Regions from separate parts of the Serratia sarumanii genome, predicted to be linked through region 1. Evidence: predicted binding sites of a transcription regulator. Region 1 holds the regulator's gene; each other region holds the start of a gene.
What was found. Region 1 encodes PurR, which represses purine synthesis genes. Its sites were predicted from a motif close to CANGCAAACGTTTGCNTG; they were not measured.
Positions count from the first base shown of each region.

Region 2: SSARUM_RS21490 (NCS2 family permease) is a predicted target of PurR. The motif match lies at 4,872-4,889, and genes of this name have one in related genera.
Region 3: purT (formate-dependent phosphoribosylglycinamide formyltransferase) is a predicted target of PurR. The motif match lies at 3,982-3,999, and genes of this name have one in related genera.

Region 1 covers NZ_CP124750.1:2,210,930-2,218,332, reverse strand. The annotation lists gene rnt (ribonuclease T) at 1-385, shown strand, start outside; gene SSARUM_RS10630 (Grx4 family monothiol glutaredoxin) at 454-801, opposite strand; gene SSARUM_RS10625 (C40 family peptidase) at 1,218-2,036, shown strand; gene sodB (superoxide dismutase [Fe]) at 2,236-2,814, shown strand; gene cydH (cytochrome bd-I oxidase subunit CydH) at 2,876-2,965, opposite strand; gene purR (HTH-type transcriptional repressor PurR) at 3,290-4,315, shown strand; gene punR (DNA-binding transcriptional activator PunR) at 4,312-5,256, opposite strand; gene punC (purine nucleoside transporter PunC) at 5,380-6,591, shown strand; gene cfa (cyclopropane fatty acyl phospholipid synthase) at 6,936-7,403, shown strand, end outside.
Region 2 covers NZ_CP124750.1:4,535,371-4,542,773, reverse strand. The annotation lists gene uvrA (excinuclease ABC subunit UvrA) at 1-906, opposite strand, end outside; gene ssb1 (single-stranded DNA-binding protein SSB1) at 1,184-1,714, shown strand; gene SSARUM_RS21515 (3-oxoacyl-ACP reductase family protein) at 1,778-2,527, opposite strand; gene bhsA (multiple stress resistance protein BhsA) at 2,677-2,937, opposite strand; gene SSARUM_RS21505 (lipocalin-like domain-containing protein) at 3,134-3,577, shown strand; gene SSARUM_RS21500 (glutathione S-transferase family protein) at 3,574-4,242, shown strand; gene SSARUM_RS21495 (VOC family protein) at 4,290-4,697, shown strand; gene SSARUM_RS21490 (NCS2 family permease) at 5,029-6,390, shown strand; gene SSARUM_RS21485 (Na+/H+ antiporter) at 6,587-7,403, shown strand, end outside.
Region 3 covers NZ_CP124750.1:2,873,045-2,880,447, forward strand. The annotation lists gene SSARUM_RS13640 (ABC1 kinase family protein) at 1-106, shown strand, start outside; gene SSARUM_RS13645 (lipoprotein) at 259-822, shown strand; gene yebF (protein YebF) at 879-1,238, opposite strand; gene yqfB (N(4)-acetylcytidine aminohydrolase) at 1,309-1,617, opposite strand; gene SSARUM_RS13660 (YebG family protein) at 1,657-1,980, opposite strand; gene dbpA (ATP-dependent RNA helicase DbpA) at 2,069-3,451, opposite strand; gene cspE (transcription antiterminator/RNA stability regulator CspE) at 3,599-3,808, opposite strand; gene purT (formate-dependent phosphoribosylglycinamide formyltransferase) at 4,055-5,233, shown strand; gene SSARUM_RS13680 (YoaH family protein) at 5,268-5,513, opposite strand; gene SSARUM_RS13685 (glycosyltransferase) at 5,584-6,585, opposite strand; gene pabB (aminodeoxychorismate synthase component 1) at 7,110-7,403, shown strand, end outside.

The DNA.
Region 1 (7,403 bases):
GGTCAGCGAATATGACGCGCTGCACGCCATTTTCAAAGCGGTGCGCAAAGGGCTCAAGGATCGCGGTTGCAACCGGGCCATTATCGTGGCGCACAACGCCAACTTCGATCACAGCTTCCTGATGGCCGCGGCCGAACGCGCAGGCCTGAAGCGCAACCCGTTCCATCCGTTCGCTACCTTCGACACCGCCGCGCTGAGCGGCCTGGTGCTGGGCCAAACGGTGTTGGCGAAGGCCTGTATCGCGGCCGGAATGCCGTTCGACAGCAGCCAGGCGCACTCTGCGCTGTACGACACCGAGCAAACCGCCCTGCTGTTTTGCGAGCTGGTTAACCGCTGGAAACGTCTCGGCGGTTGGCCGCTGCCCGCCGGCGATCTCGCCGAATAAGCCCAACAAAAAAGGCGGCCCAGTTTGCACTGGCGCCGCCCGTTACGCGATAACCGCAAGCCCGTCGATTAAGACTGCTGGTCTTCCTGCGCTTTATACTTTTCTGCCGTTTCTTTGATCAGCTGCTGCAGTTCGCCGCGCTGATACATTTCGATAATGATATCGCAACCGCCGACCAGCTCACCGTCTACCCACAGCTGCGGGAACGTCGGCCAGTTGGCGTATTTTGGCAGCTCGGCGCGGATGTCCGGGTTCTGCAGAATGTCCACGTAAGCGAAACGCTCGCCGCAGGCGGACAGCGCTTGCACAGCCTGTGCGGAGAAGCCGCAGCTCGGCAGCTTTGGCGAACCTTTCATGTACAGCAGAATCGGGTTTTCAGCGATCTGGTGCTGAATTTTTTCAAGTGTCGTCGTCATTTATTGCTTCCTCAAGCCACATTTCATGGCTACAACATGCATCACGCGGGCTATTGTAGCGGCTGGAACAGTCGCAAGAAAACGCCATCTTTTGCAAGGATATTCACCCGCCGCCGATCGCGTTTCACCGGCCACGTCATTCCGGTCAAAACATACGTTGAGAATAACATTTTTAATCCGACCATTTCACTAATATATTGCGCGGCGGTGACGGCGCGGATTAATTATATCCATAGCCCCCTGCCGGCGCTTTTTCATACACCAACGGGCTGATTTTGAACCAAAAAAAATGTCATTAACGTTTTCTCACAATATGGATTATTATTTATGAGTTCTTCGCTGTTTTATATGGCGAAATTCGGGAATACTGTAACTCTTTCGATATCCGTTTCGGGGCCAAGGTTGGTGACGTCGACATGCGTTTAATTCTTACGCTCTTTGCGCTGCTGTTTACGCAGCTCTTCTTCAATTTGGCGCACGCTGCGCCACAGGCGCGTGTTGCCGCCGAGCAGCGTAAAAGCCATGCTAATGAAGCGCGGCCCGATGACCGCAGAAAAAAGAAAGCGGACAAAACCGCTAAAAAAGCCAAAGTGACGGCCCCCGCGAAAAAAACCAAGACCGCCAAGGCGAAAAGCGAGAAAAGCGCGAAAAAGATCGCCAGCGCCAAACCCAAGGCCAAAGCGCAGAAAACCGCCAAGATTAAAGTCACCCCGCCGAAAAAGGGCTACAAAAAAGGCTACGGCCGCCACCGCGAAGCCGGTATGGCCACCGCCAAGCTGGCGCGTGATGAAAAACCGTTGAAACTCAGCCCGGCGCACAAAAAACGCTATCAGCATGCCAAGCAGACCGCGATGGCCAAGCTGATGGGCCAGATGGGCAAACCTTACCGCTGGGGCGGCAGCTCGCCGCGCACCGGTTTCGACTGCAGCGGCCTTATCTATTACGCCTATAAAGACGTGGTAAAAATCAAGATGCCGCGCACCGCCAACGAGATGTACCACCTGCGCGACGCGGCGCCGATCAAGAAAAGCGAACTGGAAAGTGGCGATCTGGTGTTCTTCCGCATCAACAACCGCGGCGTGGCGGATCATGTCGGCGTTTATCTCGGCAACGGCAAATTCATCCAGTCGCCGCGCACCGGCGAAGAGATCCGCATCAGCCAGCTCGACAACGACTATTGGCAAAACCACTACATCGGCGCGCGCCGCGTAGTAACGCCGAAAACCATTCGTTAATTCCCTGCTCTGCGCGGTTGCGGCCCCGGTCGCAACCGCCTGCTCAAGCTATCACCCCTCACACCGCCTCACGCGCATTTCTCGCTTTTCTTCCTGTTTTTTATGATGAAAATTGTTAAGATTGAAAGACCACAATAAAAAACGGCCCATTCGGCTCCCGCTCCGGCGGAAAAAGAGTGGCGCTGTAAAGGAGGAAGCAATGTCGTTTGAATTACCTGCATTACCGTATGAGAAAAACGCGCTCGAGCCGCACATCTCCGCCGAGACCCTGGAATACCACTACGGCAAACACCATAACACCTACGTGGTTAACCTGAACAACCTGGTGAAAGGCAGCGAGTTCGAAGGCAAATCGCTCGAAGAGATCATCAAGACCTCAAACGGCGGCGTCTTCAACAACGCCGCGCAGGTGTGGAACCACACCTTCTACTGGCACTGCCTGTCGCCACAGGGCGGCGGTGAACCGCAGGGCGAACTGGCGGCGGCGATCGTCAAATCCTTCGGCTCTTTCGCTGCGTTCAAAGAGCAGTTTACCGATGCCGCAGTGAAAAACTTCGGCGCCGGTTGGACCTGGCTGGTGAAAAAACCGGACGGCGCGCTGGCGATCGTCAACACCTCCAACGCGGCCACCCCGCTGACCGGTGAAGACAAACCGCTGCTGACCGTTGACGTGTGGGAACACGCGTATTACATCGATTACCGCAATGCGCGTCCAAAATACCTGGAAAACTTCTGGGCGTTGGTCAACTGGACCTTCGCAGCGGAAAACCTGGCGTAAGCGCAGGTTCTGAGGTGATGGGGCGCAGCCAGGCTGCGCCTTTTTTATAACCGGGGGTAAATCAGTTCAACGCGGCAACGAAGCTGAAAGCGATAATGACCGCCAACGCGCAGACGGTGGTGAACAGCGACATCTTCAATTCGGTATCCATGACAACTCCTTTAAAATGGGCTTTCCTAAGGATAAAAGGCGTACAATTAGTACGTCAAATCATTTTCCCACAGTTCGCCGATAAAATCTTGTTATCATTTCCCGGTTTATAATCTCGATTACCTCTTCCACTTTTGTTCAATATGCGACAAAATTCGCAGTTCACAACTGCGTACCGGCATCCATGCCCCTCCTGATTAAGCGCTGAAGACTTCAACACACTAAAAACTCAGTTTTCGCTTCTCTGGAGAAGGATCTACGTAGGCAAACGATTAACATCACACTTACATGCTGTAAACATGTGAGTTCAGGAGTCATTCCTTACATGGCAACGATTAAAGATGTGGCCAAACGCGCGGGCGTTTCCACCACCACCGTTTCGCACGTCATCAATAAGACTCGTTTCGTCGCCGAAGAGACCAAAGCGGCCGTGTGGGCCGCCATCAAAGAGCTGCACTACTCGCCGAGCGCCGTGGCGCGCAGCCTGAAAGTCAATCACACCAAGTCGATCGGCCTGCTGGCCACCTCGAGCGAAGCGCCCTACTTTGCCGAAGTGATCGAGGCGGTGGAAAACAGCTGCTACAGCAAAGGCTACACCCTGATCCTGTGCAACTCGCACAACAATCTGGACAAGCAGCGCGCCTACCTGGCGATGCTGGCGCAAAAGCGCGTCGACGGCCTGTTGGTCATGTGCTCCGAGTACCCGGATCAGCTGCTGGGCATGCTGGAAGATTACCGCAACATCCCGATGGTGGTGATGGACTGGGGCGCCGCGCGCGGCGACTTCACCGACACCATCATCGATAACGCGTTCGAAGGCGGCTATCTGGCCGGCCGTTACCTGATCGAGCGCGGCCACCGCGATATCGGCGCCATTCCGGGCCAGCTGTCGCGCAACACTGGCGGCGGCCGTCATCAGGGCTTTATGAAGGCGCTGCAGGAAGCGCATATCGACATTCGCGAAGAGTGGATCGTCCAGGGTGACTTCGAGCCGGAGTCCGGCTACAAGGCGATGCACCAAATCCTGTCGCAAAAACAGCGGCCGACCGCGGTATTCTGCGGCGGCGATATCATGGCGATGGGCGCCATCTGCGCGGCCGACGAGCTGGGGCTGCGGGTGCCGCAGGATATTTCCGTGATCGGCTATGACAACGTGCGCAACGCTCGCTACTTCACCCCGGCGCTGACCACCATTCACCAGCCGAAAGAGCGTCTGGGCGAAATGGCCTTCACCATGCTGCTGGATCGCATTATCAGTAAACGCGAAGAGTCGCAGGTGATCGAAGTGCATCCGAAGCTGATCGAACGCCGCTCGGTCGCCGACGGCCCGTTCATCGACTACCGCCGCTAATCCCCCGCGCCGGAAGCCTGCGCGGCTTCCGGTTCCACCTCGCTCAGCCACTCCTGATTCAGCGTCTCCCCATCGCCCAGATACGCCAGCAGCCAGCTCATCGCCGGTGACGGTTTATCCTGCTGCCAGGTCAGGCAGCAAGGGCTGGCGGGAAACGGCTGCTGCAGCTGCAACGCCGTCAGCTCACCGCGCTGCACCCGCGGCAGCGCCCGATGCGCCGGCATCATGCCGACGCACAGCCCGGCGCACAGACAGTCGAGCGCCGAAGTCCAGTCCGGCACCACCAGCCGCCGCTGGTTATCCAGCGTCCAGGTGACGCGCTTGGGCAGATTGCGAGAGGTGTCCTCCAGGCAAAGCGAAGGGTACGGCCGCAGCTGATCGTCATTCAGCGGCCCCGTCAACTGCGCGAGAGGATGTTGCGGGCTGGCCACACACAGCCAGTTCATATAACCCATGTCGCGGAAGGCGAAGCCGCCGCCGACCGGCACCGCGCGCGTGGCGCCGATCGCCATGTCCGCCCTGCCATCCACCAAGGCATCCCACACGCCGTTGAACACTTCGGGTTGCAGCATCAATTCGACGTCGGGGAAATGACGGTAGAAATCCAGCACCAGTTGGCGGCTGCGCTGCGGTTTGACGATGATGTCGACCGCGATATTCAGCTGGCCGCGCCATCCGTTGGCCACCTGCTGACAGTGGCGGCGGGTGTCGAGCATTTTTTTGATAACAACTCGCGCATCTTTGATAAACAGCGCACCGGCGGGCGTCAACTCCACATCGCGATGACGCCGCTCAAACAGCGGCACCGCCAGCCATTGCTCCAGCTGCCGTACGGTATAGCTGACCGCCGACGGCACCCGGTGCAGCTCCTGCGCCGCCGCGCTGAAACTGCCGGTGCGCGCCACCGCATCGACCACTTCAAGAGAATATTCAGACCACATCGCCTTGCCTTCAATTTTTTTAACAGCACTTTGCAAATATTACCGTTTCACAAGCAGAGATCCAGCCGGATACACTGGCCGGCGCTAAAAACCTGCGACATTAAAATATTAACGAGAAATACCATGCGAAATTCCTTTGGCTTTATGTTCTACCTCGCCGGCCTGAGCATGCTGGGTTATCTGGCGACCGATATGTATCTGCCCGCCTTCGGCGCCATGCGGGAGGAACTGCAAATTTCCGCCGGCGCGGTGAGCGCCAGCCTGAGCATCTTCCTGGCCGGCTTCGCCTTTGCGCAGCTGCTGTGGGGGCCGCTCTCCGACCGTCTGGGCCGCAAACCGGTATTATTGATCGGGCTGACGCTGTTCGCCCTCGGCTGCCTGGGCATGCTGTGGGTGGAAAACGCCGTGCAGCTCTGGATCCTGCGCTTTATTCAGGCCGTCGGCGTCTGCGCCGCCGCCGCCATCTGGCAAGCGCTGGTGGTTGACCGTTACCGCGAAGGCCAGGCCAACCGCGTGTTCGCCACCATTATGCCGCTGGTAGCGCTGTCGCCGGCGCTGGCGCCGCTGCTCGGCGCCTGGTTGCTGAACCACGCCAGCTGGCGCGCGATCTTCGCCGCGCTGTTGGCCATCACCGCGCTGCTGCTGCTGCCGACGCTGCTGCTCAAAGAGCGCGCCAAAACGCAACCCAGCGCCGATGCGCCAAAAAACAGCGTCAGCTTCTGGCAACTGTTGAGATCCCCGGTGTTCAGCGGCAACGTCGCCATGTACGCCGCCTGCTCGGCCGGCTTCTTCGCCTGGCTGACCGGCTCGCCGTTCATCCTCGGTGACATGGGCTACAGCCCGAGCGATATCGGCCTGAGCTACGTGCCGCAAACGCTGGCCTTCCTGCTGGGTGGCTACGGCTGCCGCGCCGCGCTCAAGCGCATCAACGGCAAAACCCTGCTGCCGTGGCTGCTGGTAGCTTATGGTGTCAGCATGGTGGCGCTGTATCTGGTGGCCACCCTGACCGATCCGACGCTCACCACGCTGCTGATCCCATTCTGCGTGATGGCGCTGGTCAACGGCGCCGGCTATCCGATCATGGTGGCGAATGCGCTGATGCCGTTCCCGGAAAGCAGCGGCAAGGCCGCCGCGCTGCAAAATACGCTGCAGTTGGGGCTGTGCTTTGTGGCGAGCATGCTGGTGTCGGCATTTATTGCCCAGCCGCTGTTGGCGACGGTGACGGTGATGGTGTCTACGGTAATCCTGGCCGCGCTGGGGTATTTCCTGCAGCGTGGAAAAGCGGCCGATGCGCAGCAAAAGCCGCAGCGGGAACATGCTAACTCAGCGTCATAATTGCCAAGTTTAATAATCACTTAAAGAATATGCGTGCCGAGTGCGATTTACAGTTGAGTCAACGCCTCGGCACGCCTATACTCAAAAACAACCTTGTAAAGTAACACCTTATAATCTCTATATCTCAATTAGCGCTTGTGTACGCGCTTTGCGTCACACTCTTTTTTTAAGGATGCGTTTATCCCGCGCCGTTCGCGCCGGGTCGCTTCTTTAAATTTCCTCTGTTCATAGTCGGATATCAGACGCCGCGGGTCTATTTTCCGCCGGTAAACGTATGCACCCGCAGAAATTGTCTAAGCTGTTTCCTAACGGGTCATCAGTCAGAAGAAGGTGATGGAGAAGCTATGAGTTCATCGTGTATAGAAGATCTGAGCATCCAGGACAATCAGTGGTACCGTATCGCGCACGAAATGCTCGGCCTGGCCGGCATTGAAATCAACGGTTCGCGCCCCTTCGATATTCAGGTTAAAAACCCCGATTTCTTTAAACGCGTCTTGCAGCAAGGTTCGCTGGGCCTGGGCGAAAGCTATATGGACGGCTGGTGGGAATGCGAGCGGCTGGATATGTTCTTCCAGCGCGTGGTCAGCGCCGGGCTGGAGAAGAAACTCCCCCACCACCTGAAAGATACCCTGCGTATCGCCGCCGCGCGCCTGACCAATCTGCAATCGAAAAAGCGCGCCTGGATCGTCGGCAAAGAACATTACGATCTCGGCAACGATCTGTTTACCCTGATGCTCGATCCTTACATGCAATATTCCTGCGGCTACTGGAAAGACGCCACCACGCTGGAGGAGGCACAGGAAGCCAAGCTG
Region 2 (7,403 bases), 2.3 Mb from region 1:
CAGCGACAGCTCGGGGTTTTGCACCACGCGATCCGGATCGAAGAACTGCTGCACGCCCAGGCCGTCGCAGGTTGGGCAGGCGCCGGCCGGGTTGTTGAAGGAAAACAGGCGCGGTTCCAGCTCGCGCATGCTGTAGCCGCAGATCGGGCAGGCGAAGTTGGCGGAGAACAGCAGCTCGTCCGCTTTCTCGTCGTCCATGTCCGCCACCACCGCGGTGCCGCCGGACAGCTCCAGCGCGGTTTCGAACGATTCGGCCAGGCGCTGCGCCATGTCCTCGCGCACCTTGAACCGGTCGACCACCACTTCGATGGTGTGTTTCTTCTGCAGCTCCAGTTTCGGCGGATCGGACAGATCGCACACTTCACCGTCGATGCGCGCGCGGATATAGCCCTGGGCGGCCAGGTTTTCCAGCGTTTTGGTGTGCTCGCCCTTGCGGTCTTTCACCACCGGCGCCAGCAGCATCAGGCGTTTGCCTTCCGGCTGGCTCAGCACGTTATCGACCATCTGGCTGACGGTTTGCGCCGCCAGCGGCACATGGTGATCCGGGCAGCGCGGCTCGCCGACGCGGGCGAACAGCAGGCGCAGGTAGTCGTGGATTTCGGTGATGGTGCCGACCGTGGATCGCGGGTTGTGCGAGGTGGATTTCTGCTCGATGGAGATCGCCGGCGACAGGCCTTCGATATGATCGACGTCCGGTTTTTCCATCAGCGACAGGAACTGGCGCGCATAGGCGGAGAGCGATTCGACGTAGCGGCGTTGCCCTTCGGCATACAGCGTATCGAAAGCCAGCGATGACTTGCCGGAACCGGACAGGCCGGTGACGACGATCAGTTTGTCACGCGGGATAATCAGGTTGATGTTTTTCAGATTATGGGTTCGAGCACCACGAACTTCGATATTGTCCATTTACACTTCCCGTCTTGATGATACACCGCGCCTGTCGCGATTTTTGCGGGGGATTTTGTGATGGATCTCGCAAAAAACCGGCACAGCCAGGTCGAAACGCATAATTATGACACAAAAAAACCTGAATGAATATCCAGTATGCGAATGCAACAAGGTCGATCGAAAAGACAATTCTGGAATGCAATTCGCACTTATCAACACGGGTGTGGTTTCGCACTCAGCGTGGTAAACTGACGCGTTTATACTGTGTAGAAATCAATCATCGGGAGAAGTGCTCATGGCCAGCAGAGGCGTAAACAAAGTAATTCTGGTCGGGAATCTGGGTCAGGATCCAGAAGTCCGTTACATGCCGAACGGCGGCGCAGTGGCCAACATTACCCTGGCGACCTCCGAAAGCTGGCGTGACAAGGCGACCGGCGAACAGAAAGAGAAGACCGAGTGGCACCGCGTCGTGCTGTTCGGCAAACTGGCCGAAGTGGCGGGCGAATACCTGCGTAAAGGCTCTCAGGTCTACATCGAAGGCTCCCTGCAGACCCGTAAATGGCAGGATCAGAGCGGCCAGGATCGCTACACCACCGAGATCGTGGTTAACGTCGGCGGCACCATGCAGATGCTGGGCGGCCGTCAGGGCGGCGGCGCACCGGCCGGTCAATCTGCCGGCGGCCAGGGCGGTTGGGGCCAGCCTCAGCAGCCACAGGGCGGCAACCAGTTCAGCGGCGGCCAGCAGCAGTCGCGCCCGGCGCAGAACAGCGCTCCGGCGACCAGCAACGAACCGCCAATGGATTTCGACGACGATATCCCGTTCTGATATCCGGCCGTTTGCAGCCAAAAAAAAAGCCCCTTCACGGGGCTTTTTGCATTTCAGGGATGGTTACGCCGAGAAGCCGCCGTCGATGCTCAGGCTGGCGCCGGTGATATAACCCGCCTGTGGGCCGGCGAGGTAGGCGACGAAGCCGGCGATCTCTTCATCTTTGCCGTAGCGGCCGATCGCCATCAGCTGCTTGAGCTGCTCGGCGAACTCACCGGCGTCCGGGTTCATCTCGGTGTCTACCGGGCCGGGCTGCACGTTATTGACGGTGATGCCGCGCGGGCCGAGATCGCGCGCCATGCCTTTGGTCAGGCCGACCAGCGCCGATTTGCTCATCGCATACACCGCCGCGCCGCCGAACGGCACGCGCTCGGCGTTGGTGCTGCCGATGTGAATGATGCGGCCGCCGTCGTTCATGTGGCGCGCCGCTTCCTGGCTGGCGACGAACACGCTACGCACGTTGACCGCCAGCATGCGATCCAGATCGTCCAGCGCCAGCTCCTCGGTGCTGCCCAGCGTAAACACCCCGGCATTGTTCACCAGAATATCCAGGTTGCCGAACTGGCTGACCGCCTGGCGCACCGCCTGCTGCAGCGCCGCCGCATCGGCGCTGTCGGCCTTGATGGCGAGGGCTTTGCCGCCGGCGGCGGTAACGGCGCTTGCCACCGCTTCGGCGCGATCGGCCGAGGCGGCGTAGGTAAAGGCGACCGCGGCCCCTTCGCTCGCCAACCGTTTCACGATGGCGGCGCCGATGCCGCGTGAGCCGCCCTGGACGAACGCGACTTTGCCTTGCAGAGGTTGTGCTGTGGTCATGTTATTTCTCCAAAGTGGGTGAGGGTAACGCGTTATTCCCAGTATCGGTGAAATGTCGGGCGGCCACTGTTCACAAAGAGCTTTGCCTGCCCACAACGAGAAAAGCCCCTTGCGGGGCTTCTTTCTTCCGTCGGTTGGCTGTTCGACGATCAGTTGAAGATTTCTGCGGTGCCGTACAGTTTGTTCTGGCCGCCGGCGGCGACGATGCGGTATGAGCTGGCGCCTGACGCAGCGGCTTTGCTGGCCAGTTCGCTTTCCAGCGCGCTCAGGTTGCTGGCGCCGCTAACGGAGACTACGCCGATTTTCTGTGCGTCTGCAGCGGGTTGGCTGGACGGCAGGTCAGCGGCGAAGGTAGCGAAAGAAGCGGTAGCCAGCAGCGCAGCGGTAGCAAAAATTTTGACGTTTTTCATGATGTATTCCTCAGCGTATTGATTGGATGAGAGCCCGTTGTCTCTCGATGTATTAAATAGTAGTGCGGCAGGCAGGAATAAAAAATCGGAGAGTTTTGAGTATCTCTGTCAAATAAACTGATTGTTTTTTCATCCGCTGGCGCGCGGTAAAAATCGCCACTACCCTTTACAGACGATCCTTAACCGGAGAAGCGTAATGACGGTAAACGCATTTATCGGCAGCTGGGCGCTGGTGTCCTCGGCATTTGAGAACCAGGACGGCGAGCTGAATTACCCGCTGGGCGAGCAGGTGCTGGGGCGCATCCATTATGAGGCCAACGGCACGATGGCGGCGCAGCTTTACAGCGCCGTGCGGCCGCGTTTCGCCGCCGACGATTTGGCGCAGGGATCCGAGCGGGAGATCCGCGCCGCCTTCATCAATATGATTTGCTACTTCGGCCGCTATCAGGTGGAGGAAAGCGAGCAGCGGGTGGTGCATCAGGTCGAAGGCTGTTCGTTCCCCAACTGGGTAGGCAGCCGTCAGGTGCGTTTTTACGCTTTCAGCGGCGATCGGCTGACGTTGCGCACGGTGCCCTTGCAGCTCGGCAACGGCGTGCAGGTGGGCGAACTGGTGTGGCAGCGGACAGGAGCTTCTTTATGATCATTGTTCATCATCTCAATCATTCGCGCTCGCAGCGCATTCTGTGGTTTCTGGAAGAGCTGGGCGTGCCCTATCAGGTGCAACGCTACGAACGCGATCCGCAGACCATGCTGGCGCCGGCGGCGCTGAAAAAGATCCACCCGCTGGGCAAATCACCGGTGATCGTCGACGGCGATCTGACGCTGGCGGAATCCGGCGCCATCATCGAATACCTGCAGGAAGCCTATGACGCGCAAGGGATGTTCATGCCGACCGACTTCCACGCGCGCCAGCAATACCGCTACTGGCTGCACTACGCCGAAGGATCGCTGATGCCGCTGTTGGTGATGAAACTGGTGTTCAGCCGCCTCGGCCAGCCGCCGATCCCCTGGCTGCTGCGGCCGGTGGCCGGCGCGATCGGCAAGGGCGTGCAGCGCGAATATCTCGACAAGCAGATCGCGCCGCACTGCGAGTATCTCGAGCAGCACCTGAACAAGGGCAGCTGGTTCGTCGGCAACGACTTCAGCGCGGCGGACATACAAATGAGCTTCCCGCTGGAGGCGATGGCGGCGCGCGGCGCGTTGGATGATTGCCCGAAACTGCGCGGCTTTCTGCAGCGCATTCACGCCCGGCCCGCCTACCAGCGGGCGTTGGAGCAGGGCGGCCCTTACGACCTGCTGAGTTAACCGGATGGGCTATACTCGATGGGGTCATTCTTCATCGGAGGTAGCCCATGGCTACGCAAATCTTCGTTAATCTGCCCGTCCGCGATCTGCCTGCCTCGATGGCTTTTTTCACCCGCCTGGGTTTCACTTTCAACCCGCAATTTACCGATGACACCGCCGCGTGCATGGTGGTCAGCGACACGATTTACGTGATGCTGCTGACCCATGACAAATTCAGGGGGTTTACCCCGAACCCGATCGGCGACGCTAAACAGGCCACCGAAGTGCTGGTGTGCCTGTCGCAGCCCAGCCGGGCGGCGGTGGACGAACTGGTGCGCAAGGCGGTCGCCGGCGGCGGCAACACCTACCACCCGCCGCGGGACTACGGCGTGATGTACGGCCACGGTTTTCAGGATCTGGACGGCCATATCTGGGAGTTGATGTATATGGATCCCGCGGCGGTGCAGGCGCAATAACCCCGCCGTGACGGAATTCGCGGGGCGCCCGTCACCCCGGTTTTATCATGCAGGCGCCATTTCCGCCGCTTTCTGCATAAATTGCCGCGATCTTTAGTTGATTAGACGCTAGGGAAGGCAGGATAATCGTTTGCCTTGAATAAACCACCATAAATCACCCGTACCGCGCGCTGCGAGTTAAACGTTTGCCTTGGTGCGCATCGCCGTTGGCGCTGCGACGGAAGGGCACGGATGCGGAACGTGACGTAAACGATTACGTGACGATCGGGCGCGGGCGAGATTACAGGCCTGCTGCGACGGGCCGATTCATGAAACACAGGGGAAGTAACCTATGTCGAACTCTCAAGCGAACCACGCCGCAAAACCAACCGGCGGGCTTGATGGCTATTTTAAAATTTCCGCGCGCGGCAGCAGCGTGCGCCAGGAGGTGGTGGCGGGGCTAACCACCTTCCTGGCGATGGTGTACTCGGTGATCGTGGTGCCGAGCATGCTGGGCAAAGCGGGCTTCCCGCCGGCGGCGGTGTTTGTCTCCACTTGCCTGGTGGCCGGTCTGGGCTCGCTGCTGATGGGGTTGTGGGCTAACCTGCCGATGGCGATCGGCTGTGCGATCTCGTTGACCGCCTTCACCGCCTTCAGCCTGGTGCTGGGCCAGCACATCAGCATTCCGGTGGCGCTGGGCGCGGTGTTCCTGATGGGCGTACTGTTTACCGTCATCTCGGTCACCGGTATCCGCGCCTGGATCCTGCGCAACCTGCCGATGGGCGTGGCGCACGGCACCGGCATCGGTATCGGTCTGTTCCTGCTGCTGATCGCCGCCAACGGCGTCGGCCTGGTGGTGAAGAATCCGCTGGATGGCCTGCCGGTGGCGCTCGGCGCGTTCACCTCCTTCCCGGTGGTAATGACGCTGGTCGGCCTGGCGGTGATCTTCGGCCTGGAAAAACTGCGCGTGCCCGGCGGCATTCTGCTGGTGATCATCGCCATTTCCATCATCGGCCTGATCTTCGACCCGGCGGTGAAATACCAGGGGCTGTTCGCCATGCCGAGCCTGGCGGACGCTGACGGCAAATCGTTGATCTTCAGCCTGGATATCATGGGCGCGTTGCAGCCGGTGGTGTTGCCGAGCGTGCTGGCGCTGGTGATGACCGCGGTGTTCGACGCCACCGGCACCATCCGCGCGGTGGCCGGGCAGGCCAACCTGCTGGATAAAGACGGGCAGATCATCAACGGCGGCAAGGCGCTGACCTCGGATTCCCTGAGCAGCATCTTCTCCGGCCTGGTGGGCGCCGCGCCCGCCGCGGTCTACATCGAATCCGCCGCCGGCACCGCCGCGGGCGGCAAGACCGGCCTGACCGCCACCGTGGTCGGCATCCTGTTCCTGCTGATCCTGTTCCTGTCGCCGCTGGCCTATCTGGTGCCGGTCTATGCCACTGCACCGGCGCTGATGTACGTCGGCCTGCTGATGCTGAGCAACGTCACCAAGCTGGACTTCAACGACTTCGTCGACGCGATGGCCGGCCTGCTGTGCGCGGTGTTCATCGTGCTGACCTGCAACATCGTTACCGGCATCATGCTGGGCTTCAGCTCGCTGGTCATCGGCCGCATCTTCTCCGGCGAATGGCGCAAGCTGAACATCGGCACCGTGCTGATCGCCGTGGCGCTGGTGGCGTTCTACGCCGGCGGCTGGGCGATCTAAGCCCTCGGGTTTCCCTCGCCCGGCGGGCGAGGGAAGCTGTCACGGCAATTCCCTTCTTAAGATAAGTCTTCTTCTGCTCTGCACCGCGTTTTGAAAGGCACAACAAGCTTTAACGGCTGTAAAAAAAGTGATCTACTATCGGGACCAACGCAGGCCCTGAGCCGATGTCGTCTGAATCGTAGAGTCTAAGGAAAGCATGGAAATCTTTTTTACAATCCTCATTTTGATCCTGGTGGTCTCCCTGTCCGGGGTGGTGACGCGCATGTTGCCGTTCCAGGTGCCGCTGCCGCTGATGCAAATCGCCATTGGGGCCCTGTTGGCCTGGCCGCATTTCGGGCTGCACGTCGACTTTGATCCCGAACTGTTCCTGGTGCTGTTCATTCCGCCGCTGCTGTTCGCCGACGGCTGGAAAACGCCAACGCGCGAATTCCTGCACCACGGGCGTGAAATTCTTGGCCTGGCGCTGGTGCTGGTGCTGATCACCGTGGTCGGCGTCGGCTATCTGATCTACGCCATGGTGCCGGGCATTCCGCTGGTGGCGGCCTTCGCGCTGGCGGCGGTGCTGTCGCCGACCGATGCCGTGGCATTGTCCGGCATCGTCGGCAAAGGGCGCATTCCCAAGCCGATCATGGGCGTGCTCGAAGGCGAGGCGCTGATGAACGACGCGTCCGGCCTGGTGTCGCTCAAGTTCGCCATCGCGGTGGCGATGGGCACCATGGTGTTCACCGTGGGCGGCGCAACCCTCGAGTTCCTCAAAGTGGCGATCGGCGGCCTGCTGGCCGGCGTGGCGGTCACCTGGACCTACAGTAAATCGCTGCGGGTGATGAGCCGCTGGAGCGGCGACGATCCGGCGACCCAGATCGTGTTCCTGCTGCTGCTGCCGTTCGCTTCTTATCTGATCGCCGAACATATCGGCGTTTCCGGCATCCTGGCGGCGGTAGCGGCGGGGATGACCATCAGCCAGTCCGGCGTGATCCGCAACGCGCCGCTGGCGATGCGCCTGCGCGCCAACA
Region 3 (7,403 bases), 660 kb from region 1:
GATGCATTCGTCGCTGCGGCTGTGGGGCATTCCGCTGTTCCCGCTGTTGGGGGGCGCAGCCTGCCTGGCCGGCGTGGTGCTCTTGGCGCTGCGATTGCGGCGCTGACGCTTTCGGCGTTATCCGATAGGTGTCGCCCGCTTTTGCGCGCACTATCCTCTGCACATCGCCTTCTGCCGTTTTCACGCGCAGGTGGAACGTTTATAATGATTAATCAATTATCTGCAGCACTTTTCGCCAGCAGTCGCAATGAGGCATTAATGAAGAAGATCCTGATGGGCGCAGCCGCCCTGCTGTTCGCCGGCGTATTGGCCGGTTGCAATCAACTGACCCAGTACACTCTGAGCGAGCAGGAAGTGAATGATTACCTGCAGAAACACAACGACTATCAGAAGCAGATCGGCGTGCCCGGCCTGGTGGACGCCAACATCGTACTGACGCAGTTGCAAAGCCAGATTGGCCGCAGCGAGCCGGGCAAGGTCACCCTTTCCGGCGATGCCAAGGTCAATATCACGTCGATTCTCGGCCCGCAGGCGGCGGATCTGAGGCTGACGCTGAAAGCGCAGCCGGTTTACGACCGTGCACAGGGCGCCATTTACCTGAAAGACATGGAACTGACCGATTACAGCGTGCAGCCGGAAAAAATGCAGACGGTGATGAAAGCGCTGACGCCATATCTGAATCAGTCGCTGAAGTCTTACTTCGACCAAAAGCCGGCTTATGTGCTGAATCCTGACAACAGCAAAACCGAAGCGCTGGCGAAAAAACTGGCGAAGGGATTGGAAGTGAAACCGGGTGAGTTGGTGATCCCGTTTAGCGACTGACAGCCTCTTGATGCATCAAGCCCGCCGCCAGGCGGGCTTTTTATTGCGGAAAACGATTACTGCGGCGCGCTGTAGGCGATCTCGCCGGTGTTGCAGTTGAGCGTCACGTTGTAGGTTTTATCCGCTTTGGTGCCACGCACCGTCAGCGGCACCTGCCACACCTGATCCTTGCCGGTGATGGCATCCGGGCTGACCCAGGCGATCGGGGTAGCGGTGCCCAGCAGTTTTTTGTCCGCCTCCCAGCGCGTGATGCGGTTCTGCAAGAAGTCGCGCTTGACCTGGGCGGCGATATCCGCCGGCTGCAGCCCCGCACACTGCCCCACCTTGGCGCTGCGTTGCTCTTGAACCTGCGCCCACACCGCAGTCGATGCTCCCATCATGGCCAACAAGGCGATAGCCAAAGCCGTTTTTTTCATGTGTCCTCCCGTTGTGATTAGCGCTATCCGGGCGCCCATCCCTGGCTCACAACAGGGTTTCGGCAAAGGGTTACCGTTTGACGAACTCGATGACAAACAGCGCATCCAGACCCGGATAGATTTCCTTGATCACCTGCTTCAGTTCGCCGAGCGACATGTTCTCCTGCTGTGCATGGCGTTCGGTCAGCGCATTCAGGCGCACCGGCGTTACCGACAGCACTTCGATAAAGCAGAAAAATACGCCGTCTTCATTGCGGCTTACGCGCAATACCTCGCCCGGTTCGAAGTGCGACTCACTGGCATCCCGAATGGTGATGGTTTTGCGCCCCGCCAGAATGTCTTGCTCAAAGCGGCTGAAGAAAGTTATTTCACGGCTCATTTTAGATCCTTTTTCATCACAACACCGCAACATAAGCCATTATGCCGCTTGCTTTTCTGACGCAGATCCCTCTTTTGAGTTAGAGACCGTTTTTTTCGCTTTCGCTTCCGTCGGTTTTTTGCCGGTTTCCGCCGGTGATGCGCCGCGCAGGATCAGCCCCAGCGCATCCTTATTCTCCGCCAGGAAGAAGCTCAGCCCTTCGCGCTGTTCGTCGTCCAGCTTCAGCGGCGCCTGTTGCAACCACTCTCCGAGGTTATCCGCCAAATCCAGCATTTTGTCGTAGGCGTCGGCTTCTTTCTTGCTCGCGAAAGTCATTTTTTCCTCACCGTTTCTCACCACCACATATTTAACTTCAACCGCCATGCGTGCGTCCTCAAATGCTCAAACAACTGTAAATACATACAGCATAAATGAATGGCGGCGGGAAGGCAAACCGCCGCCCGCCTTCGGCTTATTTCAGCAGCCGCACCTTGCAGCTCTTGCCTTTGATTTTGCCCTGTTGCAGCTGTTGCAGCGCCTTGCGCGCGCTGGCTTTACGGATCGCGACGTAGGCATGCACCGGGAACATGTCGATCTTGCCCACTTCCGCCGCCGTCAGCCCGGCATCGCCGGTCAGCGCGCCGAGGATATCGCCGGGGCGGATCTTCGCCTTGCGGCCGCCGTCGATGCACAGCGTCACCATCTCCGCCTCCAGCGAGCCGTTGGCGGCCCCGCTCAGCTCGGACACCGGCGCCCAATCGACGGTCATCTGCAGGTAGTCTTCAATCGCATGCGCCCGCGCCATTTCCTGCGGCGTGCACAGGCTGATCGCCAGCCCGCTCATGCCGGCACGGCCGGTACGGCCAATACGGTGCACGTGCACTTCGGGATCGAACGCCAGTTCGTAGTTAACCACCAGCTCCAGCTCTTTGATGTCCAGCCCGCGAGCGGCGACGTCGGTCGCCACCAGCACCCGGCAACTGCGGTTGGCGAAGCGCACCAACACCTGGTCGCGATCGCGCTGCTCCAGATCGCCATGCAGCGCCAATGCGCTGATGCCGCGGGCCTCCAGGGCCTCAAACACCGTCTGACAATCGCGTTTGGTATTGCAGAACACCACGCAGGACGCAGGTTGATGATAACGAATGGCCGACACCAGCAGCGCCGGGCGCTGATCGCGCGTGGTCTCATAGAAGCGTTGTTCGATGGCGGTCTGCGCTTCGTCATCGCCCACTTCGACGCTCAGCGGCTGGCGCTGAACGCGTTCGCTGATGCATTCGATACCCGCCGGATAGGTGGCGGAAAACAGCAGCGTCTGACGCTGCGGCGGCGTGTAGCTGATCACATCGTCGATATCGTCGGCGAAGCCCATGTCCAGCATGCGGTCGGCCTCATCCAGCACCAGCACCTTCAGTTCGTCCAGCAGCAGCGTTTTCTTGCGCAGATGCTCCTGAATGCGCCCCGGCGTCCCCACCACGATGTGCGGCGCGTGCACCAGCGAATCGAGCTGCGGCCCCATCGGTTGGCCACCGCACAGCGTCAGGATTTTGATGTTTTGCGTGAAACGCGCCAGGCGACGCAACTCTTTGCTCACCTGATCGGCCAATTCGCGGGTGGGGCAGAGCACCAGCGCCTGCGTGGCGACCTGAGCGACGACGATATTATTCAGCAGACCAATGCCGAACGCCGCCGTTTTGCCGCTGCCGGTTTTCGCCTTGGCGCGCACGTCCCGCCCTTGCAGAATGGCGGGCAACGCGGCGGCCTGCACCGGCGTCATTTTGGCGTACCCCAGTTCGTTGAGGTTGGCCAACTGTTCGGCTGGCAGCGGCAGGGAAGAAAAAGAAACTGTGCTCACGGCGATAACTCTTATATGACGAATGGAATGGCGGCGCGCCCGCAGGTTGGCGCCGAATCAGCGGCAAATGATAACAGAGATGGGCGGCGTTACGGGCAGCGGGCATAAAAAAACCCGCCGGCGGCGGGTTTCTTGGCGGCTCCGTCGTTAAATGGCGACGACGTTGGCTGCGGCAGGGCCACGTTGGCTGTCCTGGATGGAGAACTCAACCTGCTGGCCTTCAGCCAGGGTCTTGAAACCATCGCTAACGATAGCGGAAAAATGAACGAAAACGTCTTTAGAACCGTCGGCAGGCGTGATGAAGCCGAAACCTTTGCTTTCGTTGAACCATTTAACGTGACCAGTGATCTTGCTCATTTGTGTTTCCTTTACTTGATAAACCTGCCTTGACGGCACGAGACGCGAAAACCATGCTATATGTAGGTCTTCTTTCGTCGTCGGTTATTAACGCATAATCGCCCATGCAGGGCAAATATTTCTGCTTGTTATAAAAACAGCAAGTTAGCAACAAACTTAGCGCAGCGGCTGCGCACGCAATCGTTTTCGTATATACTGCCCGCCGATCATCAATCCGCTTACTTTCACCGATCCAGGTACGAAACTATGTTAACGATTGGAACCGCCCTGCGCCCTTCCGCCACCCGCGTTATGTTGCTCGGCTCCGGGGAGCTGGGCAAAGAAGTCGCCATTGAATGCCAGCGCCTCGGCCTGGAAGTGATCGCCGTCGATCGCTATCCCGACGCCCCCGCCATGCACGTGGCGCACCGCAGCCACGTCATCAATATGCTGGACGGTGACGCGCTGAAAGCCGTTATCGAACAAGAGCGGCCGGACTATATCGTTCCCGAAATCGAAGCGATCGCCACCGCCATGCTGGTCGAGCTTGAACGCCAGGGCCACCGCGTGGTGCCCTGCGCCGAAGCCACGCGCCTGACCATGAACCGTGAAGGCATCCGCCGCCTGGCGGCGGAAGAGCTTGGCCTGCCCACCTCCAGCTACCGCTTTGCCGACAGCGAGGCGACTTTCCGGCAGGCGGTCGAGCACATCGGCTACCCGTGCATCGTCAAACCGGTGATGAGTTCTTCCGGCAAAGGACAAAGCCTGATCCGCACGCCTGAGCAACTGCAAAGCGCCTGGGATTACGCCCAACAGGGCGGCCGCGCCGGCGGCGGCCGGGTGATCGTCGAAGGGCTGGTAAGATTTGATTTTGAAATTACCTTGTTGACCATCAGCGCCGTGGACGGCGTACATTTCTGCGCGCCGATCGGCCATCGTCAGGAGGATGGGGACTATCGCGAATCCTGGCAGCCGCAGCGCATGTCAGCCGCGGCGTTAAGCCGCGCTCAGGCTATCGCGGAGAAGGTGGTGAAGGCCCTGGGCGGTTTCGGCCTGTTCGGCGTGGAGCTGTTCGTCTGTGGTGACGACGTGATCTTCAGCGAGGTGTCTCCGCGGCCGCACGATACCGGCATGGTCACGTTGATCTCACAGGATCTGTCCGAGTTCGCCCTGCACGTTCGCGCATTTCTCGGGTTGCCGATTGGCGCCATCCGCCAGTTCGGCCCTTCCGCTTCGGCGGTGATCCTGCCCCAGCTGACCAGCAGCGATGTGCGCTTCAGCGGCCTGGAAAACGCGCTGCGCGGGCACAGCCAGCTGCGCCTGTTCGGCAAACCGGAGATCGCCGGGCAGCGTCGCCTGGGCGTGGCGCTGGCGACGGCGGACACGACGGAACAGGCGGTGGAGCAAGCGAAACAAGCCGCTGCCGCCGTGGCGGTCAACGGCTGATACTCACGGGGCCGCTTGCGCGGCCCCGATAACGTCAATAGTCTTCGTCTTCTTCAACATCGTCATTCCGCGACGCCTCCGGGGCGGCCTCATGCTGCTCGTCTTCATCATCGTCATCGAACAGTACCGCAACCTGAGCGCCCTGATGCTTCTCGCGAATTTCCTGCGCAACGCGAGCAATGGCTTCACCGCTGCTCATGCCCTGCTCCATCAGTTGATGGATGCGATCCGCCGCTTCCTGCTGCTCCGCGTGACTCAGTAATGGCATACCTGCATGCATGTGTCGTTTTCTCCGGCAAAAGGGAGAAGGAGTATACGCGCTAACGCGGCGGATCCCAACGTCTTGTGGCTCAGGCCGGTTGCGAGCAGCCGTTATCGCTGCGCCACTGCTTCAGCCGATGCAGCCACAGCATGACATGCCACCCCTGTTTCAGACCGCGCGCATTGGCGAACATCGCTCTGTCGATGCCGCGCTGATAGAACTCTTCGGTGATCTGACTCTGGGCAGCCGGATCCGGCTCACGACGAATGCTGTGGCAAATGCCCAGCGCTTCGCGGGTGATTTGCCAATGGAAAGCCGGGCGAATGGCGACAGTGCCGGCATAGCGCCGGTTGAGCCGCTCCAGCATCTCGACGATTTTCATATAGTGGCGTTGATAATCCACGTTCGCCTGACCGGTGCGACGGCGGTTGCTGATCGATTTGTCGTGCACCCGTTGACGGTACAGCGGCGTGCTTAAATATTTGACCCGTTTGGCATTAAACATGACTTCCGTTGTCCAGGGAATATCCTGGTGATGCAATCCCGGCTCGAAATAAAGGCGATGCTGGCGAATAAAGTCGAGGCGATATATTGCCAGCCATACAACGTGAATAAACTTTCGCGATTTCAACGCACGTTCAAACCACTGTACGCCGGTGATAACGTCGGTGGTGCGCAAACGCGCCTCGGGAAAAATCGGCTGCAATTCATCCTGGCTGGTGAAATAGCGTTCGCCATTGCATTGCATCACGTCTAATTGGTGTTGTTCCGCCTGTTCCAGCAGCGTGGAATACATGTCCGGCGCCAGCACATCGTCGGCATCGGGAAACGCCACATATTTGCCTCGGGCAACGGCGAGCCCGGCATTGCGCGCGTTAGAAACACCGGCATTGGCTTGATCGATCACACGAATATGCGGATGCGCCGCCGCGTAACGGTGTGCGATCTCCCCCGAACCGTCGGTGGAACCATCGTTGACGATGATCACCTCCAACCGCTGCTCACGCTGGGCCAGCAGCGAGGCCAGGAAAGGCTCCAATAATTCCCCCGCATTGTGCATCGGGACGATCACGCTCAGCATTAACGACATAGGCAGCTCTTTAATGATAATGTAACAAAATAATAATTTTACTTTTCTAAAAGACGCATAGGGTTCAGCGCACGCTGAAATAGCGTGACGCCTGCAAATTCCCGCAGCGGCTAATGGAACCGAACCTGTTTTTCTTTATTCAAACCAGCGCCAGAAAGCGCTGAGTAATTAACCCATTAATTCCAAAGGGCGGCGACGCTGGCTAAAATCAGGCAAAAACACGCCGCTCCGCATCTAATAACAAGCAGAAATAATAAATTTATGAAATTAACGAATCTTTTTTTATATTTTTCGAGCCTTGCGCCCGCGGCAAATAGGCTTCCAGTGCATTTGACGTTAAATTTTTAACATATCGAAGTATAATCAATGGCGCAAAAAATGCCTTATTTCAGGTTTATTGAACTGCCGTTTATGTGAACTGTGCTGCATGCCGCGCATGGCAAAACATGCATGACGTGACCGTCTATGGCACACTAGCCGCCAGATATCTATCGCCGTCCTCACAGCCAGGTTTATTGACGTTCATGAGCGTAACCGCCCCAAACATAAAATCGTTGCCCTACAGCCGCAGTGCCCTGATGACGCTTTTCGCCCCGCTTTCAGCACAGCCCTGGGCGATGTTGCTGCATTCGGGCTTTGCCGATCACTCGCATAACCGCTTCGATATCCTGGTCGCACAGCCGCGCGTTACGCTCACCACCCAGGGCGCCGGCACGACAATCGAAAGTGACGGCGTCACCATTGAGTCTCAGGAGGATCCGTTCTCCCTGCTGCACCAGCAGCTGGCGGCGCAAGGCTGGCAGCCGGCGTTTAACCCG